One region of the Bradyrhizobium sp. SZCCHNR2028 genome, then DNA from elsewhere that is predicted to be linked to it. Evidence: predicted binding sites of a transcription regulator. Region 1 holds the regulator's gene; each other region holds the start of a gene.
What was found. Region 1 encodes PhoB, which activates phosphate uptake and scavenging genes when phosphate is short. Its sites were predicted from a motif close to TGTCATNNANCTGTCAT; they were not measured.
Positions count from the first base shown of each region.

Region 2: a site for PhoB is predicted at 2,474-2,490, ahead of ugpB (sn-glycerol-3-phosphate ABC transporter substrate-binding protein UgpB). Genes of this name have one in related genera too.
Region 3: a site for PhoB is predicted at 1,827-1,843, ahead of QX121_RS10980 (DUF2794 domain-containing protein). Genes of this name have one in related genera too.
Region 4: a site for PhoB is predicted at 1,922-1,938, ahead of QX121_RS30105 (Orn/Lys/Arg decarboxylase N-terminal domain-containing protein). Genes of this name have one in related genera too.

Region 1 is NZ_JAUHJF010000002.1:183,037-186,614, reverse strand. Features, by position in the region: gene QX121_RS04020 (trypsin-like serine protease) at 1-742, opposite strand, end outside; gene phoB (phosphate regulon transcriptional regulator PhoB) at 888-1,595, opposite strand; gene phoU (phosphate signaling complex protein PhoU) at 1,612-2,328, opposite strand; gene pstB (phosphate ABC transporter ATP-binding protein PstB) at 2,359-3,180, opposite strand; gene pstA (phosphate ABC transporter permease PstA) at 3,177-3,578, opposite strand, start outside.
Region 2 is NZ_JAUHJF010000026.1:25,495-29,072, reverse strand. Features, by position in the region: gene ugpE (sn-glycerol-3-phosphate ABC transporter permease UgpE) at 1-170, opposite strand, end outside; gene ugpA (sn-glycerol-3-phosphate ABC transporter permease UgpA) at 170-1,051, opposite strand; gene ugpB (sn-glycerol-3-phosphate ABC transporter substrate-binding protein UgpB) at 1,101-2,420, opposite strand; gene QX121_RS28115 (CaiB/BaiF CoA-transferase family protein) at 2,631-3,578, opposite strand, start outside.
Region 3 is NZ_JAUHJF010000005.1:151,583-155,160, reverse strand. Features, by position in the region: gene QX121_RS10990 (Bax inhibitor-1/YccA family protein) at 1-726, shown strand, start outside; gene QX121_RS10985 (GNAT family N-acetyltransferase) at 879-1,406, shown strand; gene QX121_RS10980 (DUF2794 domain-containing protein) at 1,450-1,815, opposite strand; gene QX121_RS10975 (DUF1223 domain-containing protein) at 2,241-3,023, opposite strand; gene acnA (aconitate hydratase AcnA) at 3,212-3,578, opposite strand, start outside.
Region 4 is NZ_JAUHJF010000032.1:49,498-53,075, forward strand. Features, by position in the region: gene cobS (adenosylcobinamide-GDP ribazoletransferase) at 1-195, opposite strand, end outside; gene QX121_RS30095 (histidine phosphatase family protein) at 192-785, opposite strand; gene cobT (nicotinate-nucleotide--dimethylbenzimidazole phosphoribosyltransferase) at 785-1,840, opposite strand; gene QX121_RS30105 (Orn/Lys/Arg decarboxylase N-terminal domain-containing protein) at 1,984-3,578, shown strand, end outside.

The DNA.
Region 1 (3,578 bases):
GCGGCGCCACCAGGGTGCCGGTGCACCAGCCGCCGCTCGAGTATTGCGCGACGGTGACGACGCCGATCGACGACGCCGGCCAGGAGGTGGGATCGACGACCTCGCCGATGTGGCGATCGAGCCCGAGCAATTGCTCCGGACGCGGAGTGGCAATGCCCGCATCCGCCGATTCCGGTTTCGGCTGCCAGGACGCAATGGCGCTCTGGGCCTGGACGCGCTGCGGCTCGGTCAACCTGACCCGCTGCACGTCGCGGCCGGCCGATCGCACGCCACTACGGCCCGCCATCACCAGCCAGGCATAGCCCTGCACGACGTCCTGTTTCACACCGCGGCCGTCGAGCAGCATCAGGCCGAGCATGTATTGCGACTGGGCGAAGCCCTGCGCCGCCGCGCGGCTGAACCAGCGACTGGCTTCGCCGTAGTTCGAGGCAACACCCTCGCCATTGACGTAGGCGATGCCGAGATGATGTTGCGCGACGGCGAGCCCCCGATCGGCGGCCTTGCGGTACCAGGCCAGCGCCTCGCTCGGATTACGCGGCACGCCCCAGCCGAACGCCTGCATGAAGCCGACGTCGAACTGCGCCCGCGCATCGCCCTTGGCGGCCAGCGGCAGCAGCCGTCGCATCGCCGCCGCATGCTGCCCGTTGCCTGCCGCCGCGACCGCGTCCTCGAGCTCGGCGGCCGGGGCGCCCGCCAGGCTGCCGAGCAGCACGGCAAGAGATATGATGATGGTCTTGATCAAGGGCGTCCGCTGGGACCGAAACATCGTGACGGGCCACGAAGCAGACACGATCAAGACGGCGGCGGCGTGGCGGAAAGCGGACCGCGATCTCCTCAATCGGGCCCGCTCGCGCCTCACACCTTCTTCATCCTCACGCCCATCGCCCTTACACCTGCTCGCTCTTGGCGAAGCGATCATCGAGCGCATAACCGGCGCCGCGCACGGTGCGGATCGGGTCCTGCTCGCGGCCGGGATTGAGCAGCTTGCGCAGGCGGCCGATATGGACGTCGACGGTGCGCTCGTCGATGTAGATGTCGCGGCCCCAAACGCTGTCGAGCAGCTGTTCGCGGCTGAACACGCGGCCGGGGTGCTCGAGGAAGAATTCGAGCAGGCGGTATTCGGTCGGGCCGAGATCGATCGGCCGCCCCGAGCGCGCCACGCGGCGTTTCTCGCGGTCGAGCTCGATGTCGCCATAGGACAGCACGGTCGCCAGCCGCTCCGGGCTCGCCCGCCGCAGCAGGCCTTTCACGCGCGCCAGGAGCTCCGGCACCGAGAACGGCTTGACGATGTAGTCGTCGGCGCCGGTGGCGAGTCCGCGCACGCGCTCGCTCTCCTCGCCGCGCGCCGTCAGCATGATGATCGGCAGTTGCCGGGTCTCGGAGCGCGCGCGCAGGCGGCGGCACAGCTCGATGCCGGAGAGGCCCGGCAGCATCCAGTCGAGCACGACGAGATCCGGAACGCGCTCCTTCAGCCGCGTGTCGGCCTCGTCGCCGCGCGCCACGGTCTCGACCTCGTAGCCTTCGGCCTCGAGGTTGTAGCGCAGCAGCGTCGTCAGCGCCTCCTCGTCCTCCACCACCAGAATTCGGGCGCCCATGTCTGAACCGTCTCTCTTAGTTACCGGGAATCGTCGTCGCGAAGCTCGTCATGTCGCCCTTCGGGCGCTTGTCCATGATCTGCTGGCCTTCGATCATATAGAATACAGTCTCGGCGATGTTGGTCGCGTGATCGCCGATGCGCTCGATGTTCTTGGCGCAGAACATCAGGTGGATGCAGAACGAGATGTTGCGCGGATCCTCCATCATGTAGGTCAGGAGCTCGCGGAACAGCGAGGTGCAGATGGCGTCGACTTCCTCGTCGCCCTTCCACACCGTCATCGCCGCCGGCAGGTCATGCGCGGCATAGGCGTCCAGCACCGTCTTGACCTGCGACTGCACCAGATCGGTCATGTGCTCGAGGCCGCGGATCAGCTTCAGCGGATGGAAGTCGCTCTCCAGCGCCGCGACGCGCTTGCCGATGTTCTTGGCGAGGTCGCCGATGCGCTCCAGATCGGTCGCCACGCGCATCGCGCCGACGATCTCGCGCAGGTCGACCGCCATCGGCTGGCGACGGGCGATCGTGAGCACGGCGCGCTCCTCGATGATGCGCTGCAGCTTGTCGACCTCGGCGTCGGTGGCGACCACCTTCTGGCCGAGCGCGATGTCGCGCCGCACCAGCGCATCGACGGAATCGACGATCAGCCGCTCCGCGAGGCCGCCCATCTCCGATACCAGACGGGTGAGGTCCTGCAGATCGCTGTCGAACGCCTTGGCGGTATGTTCACTGGCCATGATGATCTCCTGAAGACAATGTCGTCGGCGTCAGCCGAACCGGCCGGTGATGTAATCCTGGGTCCGCCGATCACTCGGCGAGGTGAAGATCTTGCTGGTGTCGTCGAACTCGATCAGCTCGCCGAGATACATGAAGGCGGTCTTGTCGGAGACGCGCGCCGCCTGCTGCATGTTATGCGTCACGATGGCGATCGTATAGTTTTCGGCGAGCTCCTGGATCAGCTCCTCGACCTTGGCGGTCGAGATCGGATCGAGCGCCGAGCACGGCTCGTCGAACAAGATCACCTCCGGCCGGACCGCCACGGTGCGCGCGATGCACAGCCGCTGCTGCTGGCCGCCGGACAGCGACAGGCCCGAGGCGTTGAGCTTGTCCTTGACCTCGTTCCACAACGCGCCGCCGCGCAGCGCCTTCTCGACCCGGTCGTCCATCTCCGACTTCGAGATCTTCTCATAGAGGCGGATGCCGAAGGCGATGTTCTCGTAGATCGTCATCGGAAACGGCGTCGGCTTCTGGAACACCATGCCGACCCGGGCGCGCAGCAGATTCAGATCGAGCTTGGGATCGAGGATGTTGGTGTTGTCGAGCATCAGCTGTCCGGTCGCGCGCTGGCCCGGATAGAGATCGTACATCCGGTTGAAGATGCGCAGCAGCGTGGACTTGCCGCAGCCGGACGGGCCGATGAACGCGGTGACGCGGTTGGTGCCCAGCGACAGGTTGATGTTCTTCAGCGCGTGATGGTCGCCGTAGTAGAAGTTGAGGTTGCGCGCGGTCACCTTGGCCGGCGCATCCGGAAGCGCCTTGCCGTGAAGAGCGTGATTGGGCTGACTGACGGAGACGGACAGTTCGGTCATTTGGTGTTCCTCTCGGCGCCGAGAATGCGTGCACCGATGTTCAGGGCGAGCACGGCCAGAGTGATGAGAAGGGCTCCGCTCCAGGCCAGTTGCTTCCAGTAGGCATAAGGGCTCTGGACGAAATTGTTGATGGTGACGGGCAGGTTCGCCATCGTCCTGGAAAGGTTGAGGCTCCAGAACTGGTTCGACAGCGCGGTGAACAGCAGAGGCGCGGTCTCGCCGGCGACGCGGGCGGTGGCAAGCAGCACGCCGGTGATGAGGCCCGAGCGCGCCGCCCGATAGGCGATGCGGCGGATCACCAGCGAGCGCGGCAGGCCGAGCGCAGACGCCGCCTCGCGCAGCGGGTTGGGCACGAGCAGCAGCATGTCCTCGGTGGTGCGCAGCACCACCGGGATCAC
Region 2 (3,578 bases), on a different contig from region 1:
GTCGACAGGAAGTGCCCGCCCGGCAGCAGCGACATCTGCCCGTTGGCGATGACCGCATTGTCCTGCGTCGAGGCGACGAACGCGAGATACACCGGGAACGCCACGATCGCGATTCCGATCCACAGGATGGCGTGCGCGACGTAGCGTCGAATGCCTTCTTGCTCGACCATCAGTAGGTCACCTTGCGCTCGACGAAGCGGAACTGGATCGCCGTCAGCACGATGACGATGACCATCAGAACGACGGATTGTGCGGCCGACGAGCCGAGATTGCCGCCGAGCAGGCCGTCCGTGTAGACCTTGTAGACCAGCGTCTCGGTGGACTTGCCCGGGCCGCCACGGGTCATCGTGTCGATGATGCCGAACGTCTCGAAGAAGGCGTAGACGATGTTGATGACCAGCAGGAAAAAGATGGTCGGCGACAGCAGCGGGAAGGTCACGGTCCAGAACCGCCGCATCGGCCGCGCGCCGTCGATCGCGGCGGCCTCGAGCACGCTGCGGGGGATGCTCTGCAGCCCGGCGAGGAAGAACAGGAAGTTGTAGGAGATCTGCTTCCAGGCGGCAGCGAGGATGATCTGCAGCGCCGCCTGGTCGCCGTCGAGCAGCGGATTCCAGTCGATGCCCATCGCGCGCAGATAGCGCGAGATCACGCCGAGCGACGGATGCAGCATGAAGATCCAGAGCACGCCCACCACCGGCGGCGCGACCGCGTAGGGCCAGATCAGCAGCGTCCGGTACAGCGTGACGCCGCGCAGCGGCTTGTCCGCCATGACCGCGAGCAGCAGCGCGACCGAGAGCGACGAGAGCGCGATGGCGAAGGAGAAGCCGAATGTGCGGAGAATGGCTTGAAAATAGTCAGGCTGACTGAGCAGGTCGGCGTAGTTCTCGAACCAGACGAAGCTCGTGGACAGGCCGAACGCGTCCTGCAGCAGGAACGACTGGATGACGGCCTGGATCGCGGGCCAATAGAAGAAAATCAGCACGATCGCGAGCTGGGGAGCGACCAGCACGAACGGCAGCAGTTTTGATTGGAAGATGGCGTTCTTCTGCATGGTCGGTCGGCGAGCCGGCAGGCCGCGGGTGGCCTGCCGGCTCTTGGCCTCACTTCACGGCCGTCTTTTCGAACTGGCGCAGCATCTGGTTGCCGCGCTCGACCGCGGCGTCCAGCGCCTGCTTGGCGGTCTTCTTGCCGGCCAGAGCCTGCTCGATCTCCTCCGACCAGACGTCACGCAGTTGCACCATGTTGCCAAGACGCAGGCCGCGGGAATTCTCCGTCGGCTCCTTGTTGGTCAATTCGAGCAGCGGCGTCTCCAGGTAGGGCTGATCCTTGTAGAAGCCCTCGGCCTTGGCCTTCGCGTAGGCCGCCTTGGTGATCGGCAGATAGCCCGAGGCCTTGTGGATATAGACCTGACGATCGGTGTCCGAGAGGAAGGTCAGGAACTTCGCCACGCCCTTGTATTCGTCCGCGCTCTTGCCGCCCATCACCCAGAGCGAGGCGCCGCCGATGATCGAGTTCTGCGGTGCGCCCTTGGCGTCGGGATAATAGGGCATCGGCGCAGCGGTGAAGGCGAACTTGGCCTGCGCCTTGACGTTGCCGAAGAACGCCGACGAGGTCAGGTAGATCGGGCATTCGCCCGAGGTGAAGCGGCCCTCGCCGGTGTTGGTGCGGCCGGCATAGTCGTAGGTCTTGTCCTTCTGCAGCTCGACCAGGTTTTCGAGATGCTTCACCTGCAGCGGACCGTTGAACTCCAGCACGGTGTCGAAGCCGTCGAGACCGTTCGCCTTGCTGGCGAGCGGCACGTTGTGCCAGGCGGAGAGCTGCTCGAGATTGACCCAGGTGACCCACGAGCCGGAGAAGCCGCAGGTCGGATGGCCGGCCGCCTTCAGCTTCTTGGCGGTCTCGAACAGCTCGGGCCAGGTCTTCGGGATCTCGGCGTTGACCTTCTTCAGCTCGTCGAGATTGACCCACATGACCGTGGAGGACGAGTTGAAGGGGAAGGAGAGCATTTCGCCCTTCGAGGTCGAATAGTAGCCGGTGATGGCCGGCAGGTAGCTCTTGGGATCGAACTTCTCGCTGGCGTCCTGCATCAGCTTGTAGACCGGCTTCACGGCGCCGGTGGCGGCCATCATCGTGGCGGTGCCGACCTCGAACACCTGCATGATATGCGGCGCATTGCCGGCGCGGAAGGCGGCAATGCCGGCATTCATCGTGTCGGCGTAGTTGCCCTTGTAGGTCGGAACGACCTTGTAATCGGTCTGCGAGGCGTTGAAATCGTTGGCGAGCTTGACGATGACGTCGTTGTTGGCGCCGGTCATCGCGTGCCACCACTGAATCTCCGTCACCGCATGCGCGGGTGCGGCGGCGCCAAGGACCAGCGTGGCTGCCGCAGCGGCGGCGGTCCAGAATTGTCGAAGTGACATTAAAAAATACCTCCCATGGAACGTCATCGGCGTCGCGGCCGTAGCAGCGCGAGATGACAGTTTTGTGAATGTATAACCGGTTGGATCGTCAGCGGAAAGCGCGTTCGTCGCGGCTTCGCGGCGGAATGCCGCGACTTGCGCGAGACGGCGCGGCGCCGGGGCGATGCCCCAGGCGACGCTAGCGTGGGGAGACGACAGGCTGATGGCGCTTCAGCGCTTGCGCTCGGCGCACACCGTGCCCTGGGACAGCAGGGCCTGGATCTCGTGCTCCGAGTAGCCGAACTCGCTGAGCACCTCCTGCGCATGCTGGCTGAACTTCGGCGGGGTGGAGCGCAGGGTCGGCTTGGTGCGTTCGAGCCGGATGGGCGACGCGACGCCCTTGTACCAGTCCTTTTCGATGACATCGCCGCGGTAGATCGTGTGCGGACTGGTCAGCGCCTGGTCGATCTTCTGCACGGGTCCCGCCGGCAGGCCGGCCGCGAGCAGCCGGTCGCACAGCGGCTCCGCCTCGAATTGGCTGAAGACGGCGGCGAGCTCGGCGCGCAGCGCCTCGCGATTGGCGACGCGATCCTTGTTACGGGCGAAGCGCGGATCGGTGCCGAGCTCCGGCCTGCCGATTTCCTTGGCGAGCTTGCGGAAGGTGCCGTCATTGCCGACGCCGATGAAGATATCGTCCGTCTTGGTCGGGAAGATCGCGTAGGGAACGAGGTTCGGATGCTCGTTGCCGGTCAGCGACGGCGGCTTGCCGTGCATGAAGTAGTTTGCGGTATGCGGATGCATGATCGCGAGGCCGGTCTCATACAGCGTGACCTCGAGGAACTGGCCGAGCCCAGAGCGCTGCCGTTCCGACAGCGCCATCAGGATGCCGATCGCGGCATAGAGTCCGGTGGTGATGTCGACCAGTGGCACGCCGATCCGCATCGGTCCGCTCTGCGACGAGCCGGTCGCGGCGATCATGCCGGTCATCGCCTGGATGATCGCGTCATAGCCGGGATTGCCGCCGCGCGGACCGTCTGCGCCGAAGCCGCAGATGCGGCAGTGCACCAGCTTCGGGAATTTCTCGCGCAGCGTGTCGCTGCCGATGCCCCACTTCTCCAAGGTGCCGGGCTTGAAGTTCTCGATCAGCACGTCGGCGGTCTCGAGCATCCGCATCAGCAC
Region 3 (3,578 bases), on a different contig from region 1:
ACCGTCGACGCCGGTCTGCGCGCCTACATGCTGCGCATCTACAATTACATGAGCATCGGCCTGGCCATCACCGGCCTCGCGGCGCTGGGCGTCTACATGGCGTCGGTGACCGGCGATCCGGCTGCCGGCGTATTCAAGTTCGGCAACGCGTACCTGACGCAGTTCGGCTACGCGATGTTCGTGAGCCCGCTGAAGTGGCTGTTCATCCTGGCCCCCCTGGTCATGGTGTTCGCGATCTCGGCCGGCATCAATCGCCTGGCGCCGTCGACCGCGCAGATCCTGTTCTGGGTGTTCTCGGCCTTGATGGGCATCTCGCTGTCGTCGATCTTCCTGGTGTACACTCACACCTCGATCGTGCGGGTGTTCTTCATCACCGCGGCGACGTTCGGCGCGCTCAGCCTGTACGGCTACACGACCAAGCGTGACATGACCGGCATGGGCTCGTTCCTGTTCATGGGCCTGGTCGGCATCGTGCTGGCGAGCCTCGTGAACCTGTTCCTGGCGAGCTCGATGCTGCAGTTCATCGTCTCGGTGATCGGCGTGTTCGTGTTCGCCGGCCTGACCGCCTGGGATACGCAGCGCCTGAAGAACGAGTACATCTACGGCTACGCTTCCGCGGGCGGCGACATTGCCGAGCGCGCAGCGATCACCGGCGCCCTGTCGCTGTACCTGAACTTCATCAACCTGTTCACGCTGCTGCTGCAGCTGCTCGGACAGCGCGACTGAGCCAGCGGCTCACACGAGCGACCTTCGAAGCCCCGGCCTCACCGCCGGGGCTTTTCGTTTGCGCAAGCCAATTGCGACCGCGGCGCGGGCGCGACGGCAGCCATGCCGCGAGGCCGGATTGATCGCCGCGTCCGCTTTGGTATGTTTCCACCATGTCCGACATTGAGATCCGGCCCACCCGGGAGGCCGACCTTCCCACCATCACCGCCATCTACGGCCAGGCCGTCCGCGAGGGCACGGCCACCTTCGAGCTCGACCCTCCGGATCTGACGGAAATGACGCGCCGCTTCCGGGCGCTCACCGACGACGGCTTTCCCTATTTCGCCGCCCTGCTGGACGGAGAGGTGGTTGGCTATGCCTATGCGGGGCCTTACCGGCCTCGCCCGGCCTATCGCTTCACGGTGGAGAACTCGATCTATCTCGCCCCCGCCAGCCAGCGTCGTGGCATCGGAATGCGACTGATGCGGCGGCTGATCGACGCCTGTGAGGAGGGAGGCTTTCGCCAGATGATCGCCGTCATCGGCGACTCCGCCAATGCCGGCTCGGTCCGGCTGCATACCGCCTGCGGCTTCCAGATGATCGGCACCCACCCGAGCGTCGGCCTGAAATTCGGCCGCTGGCTCGATACTGTGATGATGCAGCGCCCGCTCGGGGCCGGGAGCAGCGACGTCCCGGCGTAAGCAACGCCAGTCGGAATGTCATGATCAGCCGGAGCGCGTGGGATCAGACCAGCGCCGGCTTCGGCGCGATCACCAGCAGCACGCGCTCGAGCTCATGACCGCGGCGCAGGATCAGGCCGGTGGCCGAGATCACGCTGTACATGCCCTGCTTGCGCGCCAGCCGCGGGTCCTTCTCGATGCGGTAGATCGGCACCTCGGACGCCCGGCGAAACACGGAGAAGACGGCCCGGTCACGCAGGAAGTCGATCGAATAGTCGCGCCACTCACCGTCGGCGACCATGCGGCCGTAGAGGTTGAGGATACGATTCAGCTCAAGGCGATCGAACGTCACCCGGTTGGGCGCTGCGGCCGCGTTGCGCGCCGCCGCGCGGTTCTCGCTGGGGTCTGCATCCTCCGGCGTGAGGTTCATGAGCGTCCTCCTGTCATCTGTGTGACATGATCGCGCCATCCGCCGGAAGCCGCAAGGGGCCGTTTTCATTGTTGAAGTTCGGCCGCGCATGCCAACCGCGCGAACTCCGCGAACACGCAAGCGTCACGGGATCGTTAGCAGAATCATAATCGCGCCGTCTTTCCGCCCACCGACCGCCCCCGACCTTAGGCATAAGATTCGTGTGCGTTGGCCCGGTCCTTTCGGTTCCGGATTCCTCAGCCCCCAGCCCCCCGGGGTCGTCAGGATCGGGTCCATTCACAAGTAAGGCAAAGGGCCAACGCAAGTTGGTCCTTTTGCTTTTTTTGGCGTGAGCTGCACGGAACATGTTATGGCGCGCCTCCGTCCCATGGACGTGACGGGCCTTACCGCAGATCAAGGGAAACGAAGATCAGGACGACCGAAGATCAGCGCTCGGGAGCACGCGCCGTTGCTGAAGCCCGTCCGACCAATGGCAACTCGGAAAAGGCCGCCCCGAGCATCGCGCCGGGGCGGTCGCGACTGCCGTCCTGCACATAGACGACGGTGCCATCGACGCCCTCGCGGGCGATCTTCTCCAGCGGCACGCTCCATCTGACCGGCGACCCATTCCAGTCACCCAGCTTCTGAAGACCGCGAACGACGTTGTAATAGGTCAGATCACGGCCGCTGTTCTCGCCGCGGCCGACCGAGATGGGGACCACCCGCGAGATCGAGCAGACCCAGACCTCGCCGTGCTTGCGCGGCATCTGGTCGTTGGCCGCGGCCACGGAGACAGTGAGGTCCTGGCCGTCGACCGACAGCCTCACCGGCACCGACATCACGCTGCCACCCTGGACGGTCTCCTCGATGGCGCCTTCGATCGCCTCGCGGTCGCTGCCGATCACATGCACGGAGCCGTTGACCACCGCCTGCGGCGTATAGACTTCGCGATCGCCACGCGCCCTGGAATAGGCCCGCTGCCGGGCCGTGAAGCGGGAGTCGGCCAGCGTGTCCTTCCAGCCCAGGTAGTCCCAGTAGTCGATCGGCAGGGACAGCGCGATGACCGAGGGATCTCTGGCGAGCTCGCCGAGGATCTTGTCGGCCGGCGGGCAGGATGAACAGCCCTGGGACGTGAAGAGTTCGATCACCGCACGCGGATCGGACGCGGCCGGCCGGACGAAAGCGATGACCGCACAGACACTCAGCGCCGCGCGCGACCACCACGACATCTGTCCACTCATCGTCACTGTCCTGTCTGGAACATGGTCCGCTGCGCCCTGCCGCGTCAATGATCTGCGAAGCCGCCCTCGTAGTTAATAGAATGCAAACGAAAAGGAGGCGGCCTTTGTCATAGGCCGCCTCCTTCATCACCCGCTACTCACTTCAGAGTGAGCCAAACTGTCGCGTCGCGCTTTGGTTAAGCAGCGAGCTTGCGCAGCACGTAGTGCAGGATGCCGCCGTTGCGATAGTAGTCCAGCTCGTCCAGCGTATCGATCCGGCAGAGCAGCGGCACCTGCTGCGCCGCCCCGTCGGCCGACACGATCTCGGCGGTCAGGGTTTGACGCGGCTTCAGGTCGCCCTGCAGACCCTTGATGGTGACCTTCTCGTCGCCCTTCAGGCCGAGCGAGGACCAGGACGTGCCTTCCTGGAAGGTGAGCGGGAGCACACCCATGCCGACCAGGTTCGAACGATGGATGCGCTCGAAGCTCTGGCAGATCACGGCGCGGACGCCGAGCAGCCGGGTACCTTTCGCAGCCCAATCGCGCGACGAGCCGTTGCCGTAT
Region 4 (3,578 bases), on a different contig from region 1:
GGTCAGCGCGACGATCCACGGATCGGCATCATGAAAAAGGCGGGCGACCAGCGCCAGACAGGCGCCAATCACCAGTCCGGCTGCCGGAAACCAGACCGACGCCCGCGCCAGATCGTCCGGTCGTAACTCAGCGACCCGCGGTGTCGGCAGCCGTGTCAGGAATTGCAATGCGATCCAGAATTCACGAAGCATCATGGCTGGATGATCTCGACGATTTCGCCCCAAGGTACACCATCATCGCCCTGCCCGGCTTCGAGCGTGATCCGCGTACCAGGGCGAATGCGTAAGCTCCACAGCTGGTGCAGCGGCCAGCCGAGCAGATGCGAGAGCGCTGCGCGTATGGCGCCGCCATGGGTCACCACGAGAACCGGCGCAGGCTCGGGCCGGACAAGGATATGATGTGTTGCGCGCGCCACTCGCGCCTGCAAATCGGACCAGCTCTCACCGCCCGGCGCCCGGACCTCAGCATCGGCATGGAAGGTGTCGAGCAAGGCTTCGCCTCCGGGCTCCGCGGCGATGTCGCGATGCGTCCGCCCGTCCCAGCGTCCGAAATCGAGCTCGCTCCAATCCGCATCGATGTCCAGCGCACAGTTGGTCTGCCGGGCATAATCCTCCGCTGCCGCACGTGCGCGCGCCAACGGCGAGCTGACGACGCTGTGCCAGATCAGGCTCCGCGTCTGCCGCCGGAATTGATCCCAGCCGAGGTCGCTGAGCGGCGGGTCGGTACGGCCGTCGAGATAGCCGTCCCGTCCTGTCGTCCCGTGCCGCAGCAGATCGATCCGCATCAGGACTTGGCTCCCGAGACGGCGGCCTCCGCAAAGGTGGCCATGCCCCCGTGGAGCGCGCAGGCCAACCGAATGATCGGCAGCGCAGTGGCGGCGCCCGAGGCCTCGCCAAGCCGCAGATCGAGGTCGATCAGCGGACGGGCACCGAGCGCGTCGAGCACGATGGCGTGGCCGCGCTCGGCCGAGCGATGCGAGAACAGCAGCCACGGACGGCAGGAGGGATTGAGGCGGACGGCGGCCAGCGCCGCGACAGAGACGATGAAGCCGTCGACCAGCACCGGCCAGCGCCGCTGCGCGGCGGCGACGATCGCGCCGGCCATCGCAATGATCTCGAAACCGCCGACGGCGGCCAGGACGTCCGCGACGGCCGCTCCCGTCGTGAGCCCGTGTCGCCCCAACGCATCGGCAATCACCGCAGCCTTCCTGGCCCGTCCGTCGGCGTCGAGCCCGGTGCCGCTGCCGACGATGTCCGCGGGCGCGCATGACAGCAGCGCGGCGGCAATCGCTGCCGCCGATGTCGTGTTGCCGATCCCCATCTCGCCGAAGATCACGAGTTGCGGCGCGTGATCGGCCTGCCGCACCACCGCGCGCCGTCCGGCTTCGGCCGCAAACGCGACCTCCTCCAGCGTCAGCGCCGCCTCGGTGCTGAAGTCGCGCGTGCCGCGCCGCGGCTTGTCGACGATCACGCCGGGCACCGGCTCGCTCGCCAGCGTGCCGACGTCGACCACCTCCAGCGGACAGCCGAGGTTGCGCGCCAGCACCGAGATCGCTGCGCCACCGGCCGCGAAGTTGTGCAGCATCTGCACCGTCACTTCCGGCGGATACGCCGACACGCCCCGCGCCGCGATGCCATGGTCCCCCGCGAACAGCACCACCGGGACCCGATCGGCCCCCGGCCGCTCCAACGCCTGCAGCGCCGCCAGCTCGACCGCCACCTGCTCCAATCGCCCAAGGGCGCCAATCGGCTTGGTCAACTGGGCCTGGCGTTCCAGCGCCGCCTGCCGATGGAGCTCGGACGGCGCCACACAATCAAGGCTGATCCATTCGGGAAGCACCACGGATCCTTTCAGCATCACTCGGGTTCGGGACGATTGCCACTGCGAGGCGACCGAGACAAGCTCCGTGAGGCGCCCTATTGTCATCGAAGCGTCATCGAACGTGACGACAGGTGGCTGCCCACCCAGCCCGAAAGACTCTCATGGAATACTTCCGCCGCTTCACCTTCCTGTTCGCCGCGCCCGTGTTCGAGACCGACGACCTTGCGGGGCTCCGCTTCAACCAGATCATCGAGGAGATCCAGCGCTCGGGCTTCGAGGTGGTGCGCGCCCGCAAGCTGGAGGACGCCGAGATCGCCGTGCAGACGGATGCCGCGATCGGCTGCATGGTCGTCGATTGGGGCAAGAAGGGCCTGGAAGGCAAGACGGCGTCGCTGATCAACCTGATGCGCCGTCGCGGACTGGACTTCCCGATCATCCTCCTGATCCGCCGCAAGCGGTTCGAGGATCTGCCGGTCGAGGTGCTCGACTTCATCGACGGATACGTCTTCCTGTCGGAGGAGACTCCAGCCTTCATCGCCAAGAACCTGGTCAGCCGGCTGAAGCAATATGCCGAGACACTGAAGACGCCATTCTTCGGCGCGCTGGTCGACTATGCCGAGGAAGGCAACCAGCTCTGGACCTGCCCCGGGCACAATGGCGGCGTGTTCTATAGCCGCAGCCCGATCGGCCGGGTCTTCGTCGAGCATCTCGGCGAGGCCGTGTTCCGCGACGATCTCGACAATTCCGTGCTCGATCTCGGCGATCTCCTGACCCATGAGGGGCCGGCGCTGCGCGCGCAGAAGGAAGCCGCGCAGATCTTCGGCGCCGAGAAGACCTATTTCGTCCTCAACGGTACCTCGACCTCCAACAAGGTCGTGCTCGGGGCCCTGGTCACCGACGGCGACCTCGTGCTGTTCGACCGCAACAACCACAAGGCCGCTCATCACGGCGCGCTGCTGATTTCGGGCGGCGTCCCGATCTACGTCCCAACGGTTCGCAACCCCTGGGGCCTGATCGGCCCGATGCGCTGGGATCTGCTGGACGAAGAGCATCTGCGACAGCAGATCCGCGACAACCCGCTAGTCAAGGACCCCGACGCCTGGCGCAAGGAGCGGCCGTTCCGCGTCGCGGTGGTCGAGGAGTGCACCTATGACGGCACGATCCACAGCGCCGAGATGATCCTGAAGCGGATCGGGCCTCTCTGCGACTACATCATGTTCGACGAGGCCTGGGCGGGCTTCATGAAATTCCACCCGCTCTACGCCGGCCGCTTCGCCATGGGCCTCGGCGATCTCGGACCCGACGCCCCCGGCATCATCGCCACGCAATCGACCCACAAGCAGCTCGCGAGCTTCTCCCAAGCCTCGCAGATCCACGTCAAGGACCGCCACATCAAGGGCCAGCGGCGGCGGGTCGAGCATCGCCGCTTCAACGAAAGCTTCATGCAGCACGCCTCGACCTCGCCGTTCTACCCGCTGTTCGCCTCGCTGGACGTCGGCGCGCAGATGATGAAGGGCCGCTCCGGCGAGGTGCTGTGGGACGACACGATCCGGCTCGGAATCGAATTGCGCAAGAAGATCAGGGCGATGCGCCGGGAATTCGAGGAGAAGGAGAAGGATCCGGCGCGGCGCTGGTTCTTCGAGCCGTTCGTGCCGGACCGGGTGTCGATCCCCGATGCGGCCAATCCCGGGGCTAGCCATGACGTGGCCTGGGAGGCGATCTCGACCGACCAGCTCGCGACCGATACCGCGCTGTG